2 regions of the Nocardiopsis sp. NPDC055824 genome follow, and region 1 is predicted to be linked to the other one. Evidence: predicted binding sites of a transcription regulator. Region 1 holds the regulator's gene; the other holds the start of a gene.
What was found. The regulator LexA, encoded in region 1, represses DNA repair genes until DNA is damaged. The targets are predictions, from matches to a motif close to TCGAACANNTGTTCGA.
Positions count from the first base shown of each region.

Region 1 (6,861 bases):
GGTCCAGGGCCAGGCGGCGGAAGATGTAGTCCACCACCGACTGGGCCATGCGGATGTCCGGGTCGTCAGTCATGCCCGCCGGGTCGAACCGCATGTTGGTGAACTTGTCCACGTAGGTCTCCAGCGGCACCCCGTACTGGAGGGCGATGGAGATCGCGATGGAGAACGCGTCCATGACCCCGGCCAGGGTCGAACCCTGCTTGCCGAGCTTCATGAAGACCTCGCCCAGGCCGTCGTCCGGGTAGGAGCCCGCCGTGATGTACCCCTCGGCGCCGCCCACGGAGAACGAGGTGGTCTCGCTCGGACGCTTCTTGGGCAGGCGGCGGCGGACCGGGCGGGCCACCTCGACGGTCCGCACCTCGGGCTCCGCCTCCTCCTTCTCCGACGCGCCCGTCGACAGCGGCTGGCCGACCTTGCAGTTGTCGCGGTAGACGGCGAGCGCCTTCAGGCCCAGCTTCCAGCCCTGGAAGTAGATGTGCTCGAAGTCCTCGACCGTGGCGTCCTCCGGCACGTTCACCGTCTTGGAGATCGCGCCGGACAGGAACGGCTGCACGGCGGCCATCATCCGCACGTGGCCCATGGGCTTGATGTAGCGGCGGCCCATCGCGCAGTCGAACACCTCGTAGTGCTCGGGACGCAGGGAGGGGGCGTCCACGACGTGGCCGTTCCCGGCGACGTACTCGACGATCGCCTCGGCCTGCTCGTCCTGGTAGCCCAGGTTCGCGAGCGCGCGCGGGATGGCCTGGTTGACGATCTGCATCGAACCGCCGCCGACCAGCTTCTTGAACTTGACCAGCGAGAAGTCGGGCTCGATGCCGGTGGTGTCGCAGTCCATCATGAAGCCGATGGTGCCGGTGGGCGCGAGCAGGCTCGCCTGGGCGTTGCGCCAGCCGTTGCGCTCCCCGACCCTGAGGCACTCGGCCCACTCGCGGGTGGCCGCGGCGTGGACGGGCTCCTCCAGGGAGGTCACCGTGCGCAGGTCGTCGTTGGCGGCGGCGTGCTTGCGCATGACGCGCTTGTGGGCCTGCTCGTTGCGCTTGTAGCCGTCGTAGGGGCCGACCACCCCGGCCAGCTCCGCGCTGCGGCGGTAGGCGGTGCCGGTCATCAGCGAGGTGACGGCGGCGGCGACGGCGCGGCCGCCGTCGGAGTCGTAGGCGTGGCCGGTGGCCATGAGGAGGGCGCCCAGGTTGGCGTAGCCGATGCCGAGCTGGCGGTAGGAGCGGGTCGTCTCACCGATCTTCTCGGTCGGGAAGTCGGCGAAGGTGATGGAGATGTCCATCGCCGTGATGACCAGCTCGGTGAGCCTGGTGAAGCCCTCGACGTCGAAGGTGTCGTCCTCGCGCAGGAACTTCAGCAGGTTGATCGAGGCCAGGTTGCAGGACGAGTCGTCCAGGGACAGGTACTCGCTGCACGGGTTGCTGGCGCTGATCCGCCCGGTCTCGGGGTTGGTGTGCCAGTCCTGGATGGTGCCGTCGTACTGGATGCCGGGGTCGGCGCACTCCCAGGCGGCCCTGGCCATCCGGGTGAAGAGGTCCTTGGCGTCCACGGTGGCGACGACCTCGCCGGTGGTGCGGGAGGTGAGGCCGAACTCGGAGCCGGTGTCGACGGCGCGCATGAACGCGTCGGAGACGCGGACGGAGTTGTTGGCGTTCTGGTACTGGACGCTGAACATGTCGGCGCCGCCCAGGTCCACGTCGAAGCCGGCGTCGCGCAGGGCGCGGATCTTGTGCTCCTCGCGGGCCTTGGTCTCGACGAACTCCTCGATGTCGGGGTGGTCGACGTCCAGGACGACCATCTTGGCGGCCCGGCGGGTGGCTCCGCCGGACTTGATGGTCCCGGCCGAGGCGTCGGCTCCGCGCATGAAGGACACGGGTCCGGAGGCCGTGCCGCCCGAGGACAGCAGCTCCTTGCTGGAGCGGATGCGGGAGAGGTTCACACCCGCGCCGGACCCGCCCTTGAAGATGATCCCCTCTTCCTTGTACCAGTCGAGGATCGACTCCATGGTGTCGTCGACGGAGAGGATGAAGCACGCGCTGACCTGCTGCGCCGAGGCCGTCCCGACGTTGAACCACACCGGCGAGTTGAAGCTGAACAGCTGGTTGGCGAGGGCGTGCTTGAGCTCGTGGTCGAAGATCTCCGCGTCCTCGTCGCCGGCGAAGTAGCCGTGCTCGACGCCGGTCGCGGTGTAGACGCCGACGACGCGGTCGATGAGCTGCTTGAGGCTCCACTCGCGCTCGGGGGTGCCGACGGCTCCGCGGAAGTACTTGCTCGCCACGATCTGGGTGGCGTTCATGGACCAGGAGGCGGGGAACTCCACGCCGCGCTGCTCGAAGTTGACCGTGCCGTCACGCCAGTTGGTCATGACGACGTCGCGGCGCTCCCACTCCAGGGAGTCGTACGGGTGCGTCCCGGGGGTCGTGAAGACCCGCTTGATCTTCAGGCCCTTGCGGCTCCCCTTGCCCTTGCGCCCCGTCGAACCGCTGGCGGTTTCCGTCATCGTGGATTCTCCCCCTACCTCGTGGGCACGGCCTGCCCAACCGTGCACGGCGTCCTTGGAATACGGGACGGCCGGTCACGGGAGGACGTGTCCCGCGATGTCCGGCCGGCCCCTGCGGTGCCCCGCCCGCGGCCCTCTCCCGGCCGCGGGGGCGCTACCCGGTGGTGGTGCTGCTCTCGGGGAGGGGGCCGGCCGCGCCGCCGTCGCCGTCCTCCCGGTCCTGCCGCAGGCTGGCGATCTCGGCCTCGAAGTCGGCGAGGCTCTCGAAACCGCGGTAGACGCTGGCGAAGTGCAGGTAGGCCACCTCGTCCAGGTCACGCATCGGGCCGAGGATGGCCAGGCCGATCTCGTGGGCCGGCACCTCGGCGACGCCGCGTCCGCGGATCTCCTCCTCGACCTGCTGGCCGAGCTTGGCGAGCGCGTCCTCGGAGACGGGGCGGCCCTGGCAGGCCCGGCGCACCCCGGCGATGATCTTGGTACGGCTGAAGGGCTCGGTGACCCCGGAGCGCTTGGCGACCATCAGCAGGACGGTCTCCTGCGTGGTGAACCTGCGCTCGCACACCGGGCAGGACCGGCGGCGCCTGATGGCCGCGCCGTCGTCGGTGGACCTGCTGTCGATCACCCTGGTGTCCGGATGGCGGCAGAACGGACAGTGCATCCTGGTTCACCTGCTTCCCTCACCGAATCGACACCCTGTATCTCTACTAAACCACAACTCCTGGGCAATCCATCCCGCGAGAGCACCAGATGTTGTGGTCGAACTTAGGCGCAGCAAGGGGTGGCCCGCAACTCCGCGGCCCGCGTGTCCCGCACGCGGACACGCGACGGGACCCGCGGCGGAGGCAGGGGGCGGACATGGGGGCGCGGGGGCGCCGGGCCGCCCCGGGGGCGTCCGGCTCCGTCGACAAGAATAGCGGCGGAGGCCCCCGGCGCCCGCTGCGACCGGCGGCCCGCCGCGCCCGGAAGCACGTTCCACGAGGGGGTTCCGGCATCGCCCCCGGGATCCGGGAGACCAGTCCCACATCCCCCGGAACCGCCCTCGGGGAGACGTGTTCGCGCATTCCGGGGACAACACCACGTGAACACGTGTACACACGTCGGTAGAGGCCGGAAATTGACCGCGAAAACACGCGGGACAATGGACCGAGCCATCGAACGCTTGTTTGATATCACCGTGCGCAACGTCTAATGTTGACTGTGATTTCACGCTGGTTTCGCCATCACGCGGACCCCAGGTCGGCGCGGTTGCGGACCGGTGGTGGCCAGTCACGCAATCAGGCCCTGACCGAACCGAATGCCGAGGAGGCCCGGCCGTGCCGGAGGAGAATCCCGGAACCGCAGATTCCACCGCCGTTCTCACCGCAGTGGGGAACACGGGGGGATCCACGCCCGAAGCCCCCAAACTCACCGCCCGACAGCAGAGCGTCCTGAACTGCATCCAGCGGTATGTGCGCGAGCGGGGCTTCCCCCCGTCGATAAGGGAAATCGGGGAAGCGGTCGGCCTCTCCAGCCCTTCCAGCGTGGCGCACCAGCTCAAGGTCCTCCAGCGCAAGGGCTACCTGCACCGGGACCAGAACAGGCCCCGGGCGGTGGAGCTGCGCTCGCCCGGCCGCTCCTCCGGCCGGACCGTGACCCCCGAGGACATCGACCCCTCGCGCGCCGCGGCCGTGCCCCTGGTCGGCCGCATCGCCGCCGGCGGGCCCATCCTGGCCGAGGAGTCGGTGGAGGACGTGCTCGCGCTGCCCCGCCAGCTGGTCGGGGAGGGCCGCCTGTTCATGCTCACCGTGGTCGGCGACTCGATGATCGACGCCGCCATCACCGACGGCGACCTGGTCGTGGTCCGCCAGCAGCAGGACGCCAACAACGGTGACATCGTGGCGGCCCTGCTGGACGACGAGGCGACCGTCAAGGTCCTGCGCCGCGAGGAGGACGGCCACGTCTGGCTGATGCCGCGCAACAAGGCCTACGAGCCGATCAACGGGGACGCCGCCACCGTCCTGGGCAAGGTCGTCGCGGTCATGCGACGCGTCTGACCCCGGTCCGGCCCCACTGCCCCGCGCCCCCGGCGCCGTCCTGCGACGGCCCGGGGGCGCCGTGCCGTGCGCGCGGGCGCCCGGCGGCCGGGGCCGCTCGGCACGCGCGCGGTCGCGGGAACCTCGGCGCATCCCCGGCCTCCCGGGCATGGGCCGCCCGGCAGGCGCACGGTCGCGGGAGGGCCTGTGGACGACGGGGGCCCGCCGGGCGGGGCCGCTAGGCTGGAACCGTGTCCACACCACTCTCCTCCCCCTCCGCCCGACCGCGCGCCGCACTGGTCGGCGGTGCCCTCGCGGTCCTGCTCTCCGCCGCCTGCGCCCCGGCCGACACAGGCGGCGCCGAGCCCCCCGGTGCCGGCGGGGTCGAGCGCGAACTCGCCTTCGAGGGCGGCGGGCACGAGGTCTCCGCGAGCTTCCGCACACCGCACGACGCGTCCGGGAGGGTCCCCGGCGCACTCATCATCTCCGGCAGCGGTCCCACCGACCGCGACAGCAACGCGCCCGTGCGGCCCGACGCCGACACCAACCGCAACCTCTCCCGCGTACTCGCCGAAGCCGGTGTGGCCTCGCTGCGCTACGACAAGTTCGGCAGCGGCCCGGACCCGCAGACCGGGGAGGAGACCGGCCCCGGGGGCGTCCGGACGATCGCCCCTGTGGACCCCGGGGTCTTCGACCGGCAGGTCGTGGCGGCGTACGAGGAGCTCGTCGCGCAGCCCGAGGTGGACCCGGGGCGCGTGGTCGTCGTCGGCCACAGCGAGGGCGCCCTCTACGCCCTGCGCGCCCACGAGCTCATCGGCTCCGGGCACCCCTCGCCCGCGCTGGTGCTGGCCGCCCCTCCGGGCACGCGCTACCTGGACCTCCTCGACCGCCAGGTCACCGAGCAGGTCCGCATGGCGGAGGGGGCGGGCCAGATCGAGGAGGCGGAGGCGGTGCAGCTCCTCTCGGACATGCGCGCCGGGCGGGCCGCGGTCAGGGGAGGACGCGACCTCACGTCGCAGGAGAGCGACCGGTTCGGCGTCTACACACCGTGGAACGCCGACTTCCTCGCGTTCATGGACGGCCTCGACCCCGTCGAACTCGGTCGCGACCTGCCCGAGGGCACACCGGTCCTGGTCCTGTGGGGGGAGGACGACGCCCAGGTCTCTCGGGAGGACGTGGACCGGCTCATGACGGGTCTGGACGGCGCCGAACGCGTGGACCTGCCCGGTACCGACCACATCCTCCGAGCCTTCGAGGACGAGCCCGGAGCGGCGGTCCTGGACTCGGACAGACCCTTCGCCGAGGGGGTCGCCCCGGCGCTGGAGGAGTTCCTCGACACCGCCTGGTAGGGCTCCCGGCCGTCGGGGACGCCCGGGGGGGCGCCGGCCCGTCACTCGGGGATCGACTCCGGGAGGGCCCCGACCACCGCCAGGGCGAGCTCCTCCGCGTCGGCGACGATACGCTCCTCGTCGGCCGGCTCGGTCGCGTCGTAGCGGGACGCCACGCTGTAGCAGGACTCCAGGTACAGGTTGGAGACCCGCGTCCCCACGCAGCCGACCGTGAACGGCGCCCCGCGGGTCCAGCGCACCGCCTCCTCGCCGACACCGTCCAGCCCGGTGGTGTCGTGCTGTTCCGTGGTCGCGCGCAGGTTGTCGGCGGCGGTCGTCACCCCGCCCGGGTTGGGAGCGGCCACCATCACCAGCGTCGCCGTGGCCGGAACCGCCTCTCCCGGGCCCTCCGGGGTGGCCCAGCGGCACTGCCACCCGGACCCGGCCGGGTCCTCCGGACCGCCGACCGGCTCCTCCAGCTCCAGTTCGTGCCCCGGCACCAGCGCGTCCAGCGTCTCCGTCGCGACGGCGGCGCACTCGGGGGCCGACTCGTACTCGCCCGTCTCCGGGGAGTCCCGCGTGACGACGTACCAGATCGCGCCGGCCGCGAGCAGGAGCAGGGCCAGGCCGGCGGCGACCACTCCCGCCGTCGCGCAGCCCCTGCTCTGCGGCTGCGCCGACGGCACCACCTCGGGAGGAGGGCCGTACGGGGGCTGGGCGGGGTACTGCGGGCTCACAGGGACTCCCCGATCCGTCCGGCGAACTCGGCGGCCAGGTCGGCCGCGTCCTCGGGGTCGACCGGTTCCTGCCCGGCCAGGCCCGCGTAGGACACGCGCACGAACAGGTTGTCGCTGTGGAAGGCGAGTTCGGCGGTGCCGGGCACCTGCCCGTGCCACACCGCGCCCTCGCCCGCCGGCAGGTCCACCTCCTCGGCGCGCACGGGCAGGAGTGCCGTGTACGCCTCCGCGGCGCGGTCGGCCCCGGTCACCGGTTCCTCCCCCGTGGCGTCGGTGAAGAGCGCCGA
Region 1 covers NZ_JBSHDN010000262.1:375-7,235, reverse strand. Annotated here, with positions in the region: gene ACWGL3_RS29540 (vitamin B12-dependent ribonucleotide reductase) at 1-2,497, opposite strand, end outside; gene nrdR (transcriptional regulator NrdR) at 2,652-3,155, opposite strand; gene lexA (transcriptional repressor LexA) at 3,811-4,530, shown strand; gene ACWGL3_RS29525 (alpha/beta hydrolase family protein) at 4,761-5,858, shown strand; gene ACWGL3_RS29520 (hypothetical protein) at 5,900-6,526, opposite strand; partial or broken gene ACWGL3_RS29515 (hypothetical protein) at 6,571-6,861, opposite strand, start outside.

Region 2 (8,046 bases), on a different contig from region 1:
CTCCTGCTTGCGCATCACCTTCGCGATCTCGTCCTTGCCCTGGTCGATCGCCGCCTCGCGGCGCTCCTTCGTGAACCAGTGCCGGATCTTGTTGCGGGCGCGCGCGCTCTTGACGAAGTTCAGCCAGTCCCGGCTGGGACCGGCGTCGGGCGTCTTGGAGGTGAGGATCTCCACGGTCTCGCCGTTGTGCAGCTCGTTCTCCAGCGGGACGAGGCGGCCGTTGATCCTGGCCCCGACCGTGCGGTGGCCGACCTCGGTGTGGACCGCGTAGGCGAAGTCGACGGCGGTGGCGCCCTGGGGCAGGGGGATGACGTCGCCGTCGGGGGTGAAGACGAACACCTCCTGCACCGACAGGTCGAACCGCAGCGACTCCAGGAACTCGCCCGGGTCCTTGGTCTCCTGCTGCCAGTCGATGAGCTGGCGCAGCCACTGCATGTCCGTGCTGCCCTTGGGCCTGGCCTCGGGGCCGCTGTTGCGGTCCTCCTTGTACTTCCAGTGCGCGGCGATTCCGTACTCGGCACGGCGGTGCATCGCCCTGGTGCGGATCTGGAGTTCGACCGGGTTGCCCGAGGGCCCTATCACCGTCGTGTGCAGCGACTGGTACATGTTGAACTTGGGCATCGCGATGTAGTCCTTGAACCGCCCGGGCACGGGGTTCCACCGCGCGTGAATGGTCCCGAGGGCCGCGTAGCAGTCGCGGACGCTGTCCACCAGGACCCGCACGGCGATGAGGTCGTAGATCTCGTCGAAGCCGCAGTTGCGGGCGATCATCTTCTGGTAGATCGAGTAGTAGTGCTTGGGGCGCCCGCGCACGGTCGCCTTGAGCTTGGACTCGCGCAGGTCGCCCGAGACCGCCTCGATGACCTCCTGGAGGTAGACGTCGCGCCGGGGGGCGCGCTCGGACACCAGGCGGGCGATCTCGTCGAAGCGCTTGGGGTAGAGGGTGGCGAACGCCAGGTCCTCCAGCTCCCACTTGATGGTGTTCATGCCCAGCCGGTGGGCCAGCGGGGCGAAGATCTCCAGGGTCTCGCGGGCCTTCTTCTCCCTCTTCGCCTTGGACGGCAGGTAGCGCAGGGTGCGCATGTTGTGCAGCCGGTCGCACAGCTTGATGACCAGGACGCGGATGTCGCGGGCCATCGCCACGACCATCTTGCGCACCGTCTCGGCCTGGGTGGCCTCGCCGTACTTGACCTTGTCGAGCTTGGTGACGCCGTCGACGAGCTCGGCGATCTCGTCGCCGAAGTCGGCGCGCAGCTCGTCCAGCGAGTAGTCGGTGTCCTCGACGGTGTCGTGCAGCAGCGCGGCGGCGAGGGTGGCCTCCTGCATCCCCAGCTCGGCGAGGATCGTGGCGACCGCGAGCGGGTGGGTGATGTAGGGGTCGCCGCTCTTGCGCTTCTGCTCGCGGTGGTGGTGGGCCGCCACCTCGTAGGCGCGCTCGATCAGCCGCACGTCCACCTTGGGATGGGTGGCCCGCACGGTCTTGATCAGTGGTTCGAGCACCGGGTTCATCGTCACTCCCCGCTGGGCGCCGAGTCGGGCGAGCCTTCTGCGTACTCGCACGGTGGAGGGCGTCGCGGAGGGCGCCGGATGCCTCGGCGTCCCCTCCCCGTAGACGTCGGAGGGCGCCGCTCCGTTCGCGGCGCCCTCCGGACGGCCCTCCTGTGGTCCTGCGTCCGCGGACGGCACACCGGTGCCGTCCGCGTGCCCTCCCGGCACGGCGGGCCGCCGCGGCTCGCTCGCGGATACCGCCCCGGTCGAAACCACTTCGCTTGGCATGCCTACCTCCCGCGGATTCGCCCGGGGGCGCGGGCGCCGTCAGCGCCGCCCGGCTCCACCGGTGCACGTGCGTGTCATCAGGGCCAGTCGTGACATGGTCGCCGCGGTACCTCTCCCACCAGTCTAGTGTTCGGCCCCCGACCCCACCCCACCAGGTACGACAACGGGTGACCCGGGTCACCAAACGCGTCACATCCCGTGGTGGAGTACGTCAACGGTGACGAACCGCCGCGCATTCCCGCGGCGGCGGCGCCTGGCTCGGCGCGGCTCGGGGTCAGGCCGAGAGGAGGGCGTGCAGCTCCACGTCGGGCAACTTCTCGCGGCCGTGGAGCGCTGAGAGCTCCATCAGGACGGAGAATCCCACGACCGTACCACCCGCCTTGCGGACCAGGTCCACCGCGGCCCTGCCGGTGCCCCCGGTCGCGAGGACGTCGTCGACGATGAGCACGCGGCTGCCCGGGACGATCGCGTCGGCGTGGATCTCGACGGTCGCGGTCCCGTACTCCAGATCATAGGACTGGTCGATGGTCCGCGCGGGCAGTTTCCCCGCTTTGCGGGCGGGGACGAAGCCCGCGCCCAGCTCCATGGCGACCGGCGCCCCGAAGATGAAGCCGCGCGCCTCCAGCCCGACCACGTGGTCCACCCCGAGCCCGCGGTAGGGCGCGCAGAGGCCGTCCACGGCGGCCGCGAAGGCCTCCCGGTGGTTGAGCAGCGGCGTGATGTCCTTGAACAGGATGCCGGCGTGCGGGAAGTCCGGGATGTCGCGGATCTGCGCCTCGATGAGCTCCGTGCTCGGGGCGCCGTCCGCGGTCGCGGTGTCGTGGGGCATGTTCGGTGGAACCTTCTGCTGTGGTGTCGGGGCGGTCGCGTCCGGGCCGGACACGGCGGTACCGGCCCCGGAGGGGGGCCGGTACCGAAGTCTGTGGACCCGCCGGGGCCCGGGGGCCTCAGCCCTTGGGCTTGTCGTCGTCGCCGAAGTCGGGACGGTCCTCGACCGGGGTGTCGTCCACGGCGGGGGTGATGACCTCGCCCACACCGGCCTTGAGCATGCGGATCCGCGTGCCGGGGGCGATCTCCAGCAGGACGTCCTGCTCGTGGATCTCGACGATGGTCGCGAAGATGCCAGCCTTGGTCATCACCTCGACGCCCGGGGCCAGCGCGCTCTGCATCTGCGCCTCCTGCTGGCGGCGCTTCTGGTTCGGGCGCCAGAACAGCAGCCAGAAGACCAGGATGATCATCAGGAACGGGAAGAGCATGCCGAGAAGCCCGCCCGTGGGCTCTGCTGCGTCGGCGAGATGGTAAAGGCCCTGCACGGGGGCGTCCTTCCTGACGTTTCGTCATGTGGTCCGCGGGTGCCGGTGGGGCACTCCGGCGGCCACCTTCTTCGTGTCGCCCGAACCCGGAACGATCCGGACCACACCCGGCACGTACAACGCGCGGGGCGGCCGAGTCGTTCCGCCGGTGTCGGACAACACGTACGGAGCCCTGCCCCGTATCGGCTGATTCGTCCAAAGTTTACGTGGCGCCGGTCACCGATCCCCCACCGCCGGAGATCGGAGTGTTAACGGTTCAGCCCCGTTTCACACACGCGGGACCCATTGTGCCCGGTGCGACGCCCCCTGTCAGCCCGCCCGGTCAGGAGGCGCCGCGGACCGTCCGGTCAGGGCGTCGTCCCGGAGGCACCGCCCCCGGCGCCGGCCCCCGCGGCGGTGCCGGGCGCGGAGGCCCCGGCGGACGCGGGACCGGCGGACCCCGCGCCGAACGCGGCGTCCGGCGGCGGGGTGAGGCCCATGTGCGCCCAGGCCTGCGGCGTGGCCACCCGGCCGCGCGGGGTGCGCGCCAGGAAGCCGGACCGGACGAGGAACGGCTCGGCGACGACCTCCACGGTCTCCGCCTCCTCCCCCACCGACACCGCGAGCGTGGACAGGCCGACGGGGCCCCCGCGGAAGCGGTGCATGAGGACGTCGAGGATGGCGCGGTCCAGCCGGTCCAGGCCGAGGCCGTCGACCTCGTACAGCTCGAGCGCGGCACGGGCGGTCCGCAGCGACAGCTGCCCGTCCCCCCGGACCTCGGCGTAGTCGCGCACCCGGCGCAGCAGCCGGTTGGCGATACGGGGCGTCCCGCGCGAGCGCCCGGCGATCTCCCGGGCCGCGTCCTCCGCGAGGGGCGCCCCGAGCAGACCCGCCGAGCGGTGCAGGATCAGCTCCAGCTCGTCCGGGGAGTAGAAGTCCATGTGCGCGGTGAAACCGAACCGGTCGCGCAGCGGGGCGGGCAGCATGCCCGCCCGGGTGGTGGCCCCGACCAGGGTGAACGGGGCGATCTCCAGGGGGATGGCGGTCGCGCCGGGGCCCTTGCCGACCACGACGTCGACCCGGTAGTCCTCCATCGCGACGTAGAGCATCTCCTCGGCGGGCCGGGCCATCCGGTGGATCTCGTCCAGGAACAGCACCTCGCCCTCCTGGAGGGTGGAGAGGACGGCCGCCAGGTCGCCGGAGCGCTCGATGGCCGGGCCCGACGTGATGCGCAGCGGGGCGCCCATCTCGGCGGCGATGATCATGGCCAGGGTGGTCTTGCCCAGGCCGGGGCCCCCGGACATGAGGATGTGGTCCGGGGCCCGGTTGCGCCTCCGGGCGCTGTCGAGCACCAGGGAGAGCTGCTCGCGCACCCGCTCCTGCCCGACGAACTCGTCCAGGGCGCGGGGGCGCAGGGCGCCCTCGACCTGGCGGTCGTCGAGGCTGGCGTCGGAGGAGACCGCCTCGCGCTCGTACGGGGCGGCCCCGTGGGCCTCGCCGGACTCGTACGGTTCGTGCATGGGGTGCCTTCCTCCTAGGCGCGGCTGAGCCTGCGCAGGGCGGTGCGCAGCAGGACGGCGACGTCGGTGCTCGCGGACTCGGCGGTGACGGCGGCCGCGGCGGCCTCGGCGTCCTTGGCCGACCAGCCGAGGTTGACGAGGCCGGAGACGACCTGCGCGCGCCGGGCGGCGTCGGACGCCCCCGCCGGGGCCCCCTCCGCGGGGGGCAGCGTGCCGTCGGTGAGGACGGGCGACTCCAGCTTGCCCGCCAGCTCCAGGACGATGCGCTGCGCGCCCTTCCTCCCGATGCCCGGCACACGGGTCAGGGCAGCGGTGTCCTCGGTCGCCACGGCCTGGCGCAGGCCGGCCGGGCTGTGGACGGAGAGGATCGCCAGGGCCAGTCGCGGTCCGACCCCGGACGCGGTCTGCAACTGCTCGAACAGGTGCCTCTCGTCGTCGTCGGCGAACCCGAACAGGGTCAGGGAGTCCTCGCGGACGATGAGGCTGGTGGACACGGTGCCGGTCTCGCCGACGTGGAGCCGGGACAGGGCGGAGGGGGTGCACTGGACGGTCATGCCGACCCCGCCGACGTCGATCACGGCGCTGCCGGCGCCGCGTGCGGCCACCCGGCCGGTGAGGAACGCGATCATCTCGTGCGGGCACCGGGGGCGGTGCCCTTCTCCTTCCTGGGGGCGGGGAGCTAGCGGCCGCGGGTGCGGCGGGCGAGTTCCACCTTGCGGGCGAAGTCCTGTGCGGCCTGGGCGACCCGGGCCTGCGCCCCGCCGCGCCAGATGTGGCAGATGGCGAGGGCGACGGCGTCCGCCGCGTCCGCGGGCCTGGGAGGACCGTCGAGTCCGAGGATACGCGCCACCATGGTGCCGACCTGCGCCTTGTCGGCGCGGCCGCTGCCGGTGATGGCGGCCTTGGCCTCGCTCGGTGTGTGCAGGGCGACGGGCAGGCCCCGGCGCGCGGCGCACACCAGGGCGATGCCGCTGGCCTGGGCCGTGCCCATGACCGTGCTGAGGTTGTGCTGGGCGAAGACCCGTTCGACGGCGACCGCGTCGGGCCGGAACCGGTCCAGCCACTCCTCGATCCCGCGCTCGATGCCGACGAGCCTCTGGGGCAGCTCGGTGTCGGGGCTGGTGCGGACGGCGTCGGCCCCGAGGAGGGTGAGCGGCTTGCCGATGGCCCCCTCGACGACACCGACCCCGCACCGGGTCAACCCCGGGTCGATCCCCAACACTCGCACTCCGCCCACCCTCGCCCGTCTTCGCGCATGTCCTCGAACGTCCGTTCGCACCATGCTAGCGGTGGGCGCCGACCCCCGCCGTCCGTCCGCCCGGGCGTGTCGCCTCCCCCGCCTGACCGGCACGCCCCGCGCGATCCCCCTGCGGATCAGGCGGTCCGGTCCCGTTCGAGGCCGGCCGCGATGCCGTCGACGATCATGAGCAGGCCGTCCTCGAAGGCTTCGTCCCCACCGGGGTCCCCTCCTCCGGCGAGCGCCGCGGCCAGGGTGGGCGTCGCTCCGGTCAGCGCGGCCCGCGCCTCCTCGGGAAGGTCCTCGGGAGGCGTCTCCCCCGCGTCGGCGTGGCGCTGCGCGTCGGCCTGCTGCTGGAGGACCGAGCCCACCACGTAGTGGTCGACGAGGACCGCGGCGCGAACGGCGCGCACGGGACCGAAGCCGAAGCCGACCAGGACGGCGAGTTCGGCGTCGAAGGCGGCGAGGGTGGCCGCCCCCGCGCGGCTGCCCGCCACGACCCGGGCCGCGTCGCGGTGGGACGACAGCGCGGCCCGGTGTTCCCGGGCCCGGCGCAGCGACCAGGAACGCCAGTCCTCCCCGGGGCCCGGGGGGCTCTGGGGCGGGCGCAGGTGCTCGGCCATCCTGTCGAGGAGCTCCCGCTTGTCGCGGAAGTGCCAGTAGAGCGCCGGCGACTTCACGCCCAGGCGCTCGGCCAGCCGCCGGACGGTCAACCGGTCCAGCCCCTCGTCGTCGAGCAGTCCCAGTGCCGCCTCGACGATCGTCCGCCGGTCCACCCTCACACCGCCCTCTGTCCCGTGTCTCCGGAACAGGGAGCTTATCACCGCTAAGGTAGCTTAGCGGTGATAAGGACTTACCAACGCTAAGGAGACAGGCATGGCACCCCCCGCCGACCGCTTCACCCGCGCACTCCTCGCCTGCGGCGCCGCCGCCCCCCTGTTCGTCCCGGTGCTCCTCGCCGAGGGGGCGTACCGCCCGGACTACGAGCCGCTCCACCGGTTCGGCAGCGAACTCGCCCTCGGGGAGAGGGGCTGGATACAGACGGCCAACTTCATCGCCACCGGCCTCCTCCTGCTGACCTTCTCCGTCGGCGTGCGCAGGGCGGCGCCCACCGGCCGGAGCTCGTTCGCGCTGCCGGCCCTGACCGCCCTGGCCGGGGCGTGCCTGGTCGTCGCCGGCGTGTTCCCGACCGACCCCGTGGGGGTCGGGACGGCGGGCGCGACCACCCCGGCCGGGACGGTCCACGCGGTCAACGTGCTGCCCTTCCACGCCGCCCTCACCGCGGCGCCCCTGGCGATGGCGTGGCGCCTGGCCGCAGAGCCGGGACGGCGGGCGTGGGTGGCGTACTGCTGCGCCGCGGGCGCCCTCGTCCCGCCGCTCTTCGCGGCCTTCATGGCTTCCGCCGAGCACGGCTTCCACGGCCTGGGACAGCGGGTCGTCCTGACGGTCGGACTGACCTGGTTCGCGGCCGCGGCATGGCTGCTCCTGCGCTCGACCGCCCGGAAGGACCCGGCCCCGGACGCGGGAGGTGGAAAAGGGGTGGACGGGGGTCGGACTGCGTGCTAAGTTCATCTCAGTCAGAGAAAAACTCAGGTTGAGAATAACGAGGACCCGCACGTGACCGAGGACAGGACGCCCCAGCACGACGAGCCGGAGAGCAGGTTCCTCTCCGGCTACGACCCCCACGCCTTCGCCCCCGCCGCGGTCACCGTCGACGTCGTCGCCCTCACGATCCGTCCGGAGGCCGGGACCGGGGAGACCGGGGCCCGGCGGACGGGGACCCCCCACGTACTGCTCACACGGCGCGCCGCCCACCCGCAGCGCGGCCGGTGGGCGCTGCCCGGCGGGTTCGTCCGCGCGGAGGACGGGCCGGACGGCCCCGCCGACCCCGACCTGCCCGACGCCGCCCTGCGCGTGCTGTCGGAGAAGACCCGGCTCCCCACCGAGCTGCACCTGGAGCAGCTGGGCACCTACGGGGCGCGGGGGCGCGACCCCCGCATGCGCGTGTTCTCGGTCGCCCACATGCTCCTGGCCCCCGACCTGCCCGACCCCCACAGCGGCAGGGACACCGAGGAGGCCGCCTGGGTCCCGTGGAGCGAGCTCGGGCACGGCGAGGGCTCCCGGGCCGGCCGCGACCTCGCGTTCGACCACGGGCGGATCCTCGCCGACGCGGTCGAACGCGCCCGCTCCAAGCTGGAGTACACCGCCCTGGCCACCGCGT
Region 2 covers NZ_JBSHDN010000110.1:12,454-20,499, reverse strand. Annotated here, with positions in the region: gene ACWGL3_RS20675 (RelA/SpoT family protein) at 1-1,509, opposite strand, end outside; gene ACWGL3_RS20670 (adenine phosphoribosyltransferase) at 2,051-2,605, opposite strand; gene yajC (preprotein translocase subunit YajC) at 2,724-3,089, opposite strand; gene ruvB (Holliday junction branch migration DNA helicase RuvB) at 3,437-4,588, opposite strand; gene ruvA (Holliday junction branch migration protein RuvA) at 4,603-5,217, opposite strand; gene ruvC (crossover junction endodeoxyribonuclease RuvC) at 5,268-5,816, opposite strand; gene ACWGL3_RS20645 (TetR/AcrR family transcriptional regulator C-terminal domain-containing protein) at 5,963-6,607, opposite strand; gene ACWGL3_RS20640 (DUF998 domain-containing protein) at 6,702-7,391, shown strand; gene ACWGL3_RS20635 (NUDIX hydrolase) at 7,443-8,046, shown strand, end outside.
Region 2: a site for LexA is predicted at 5,850-5,865, ahead of ruvC (crossover junction endodeoxyribonuclease RuvC). Genes of this name have one in related genera too.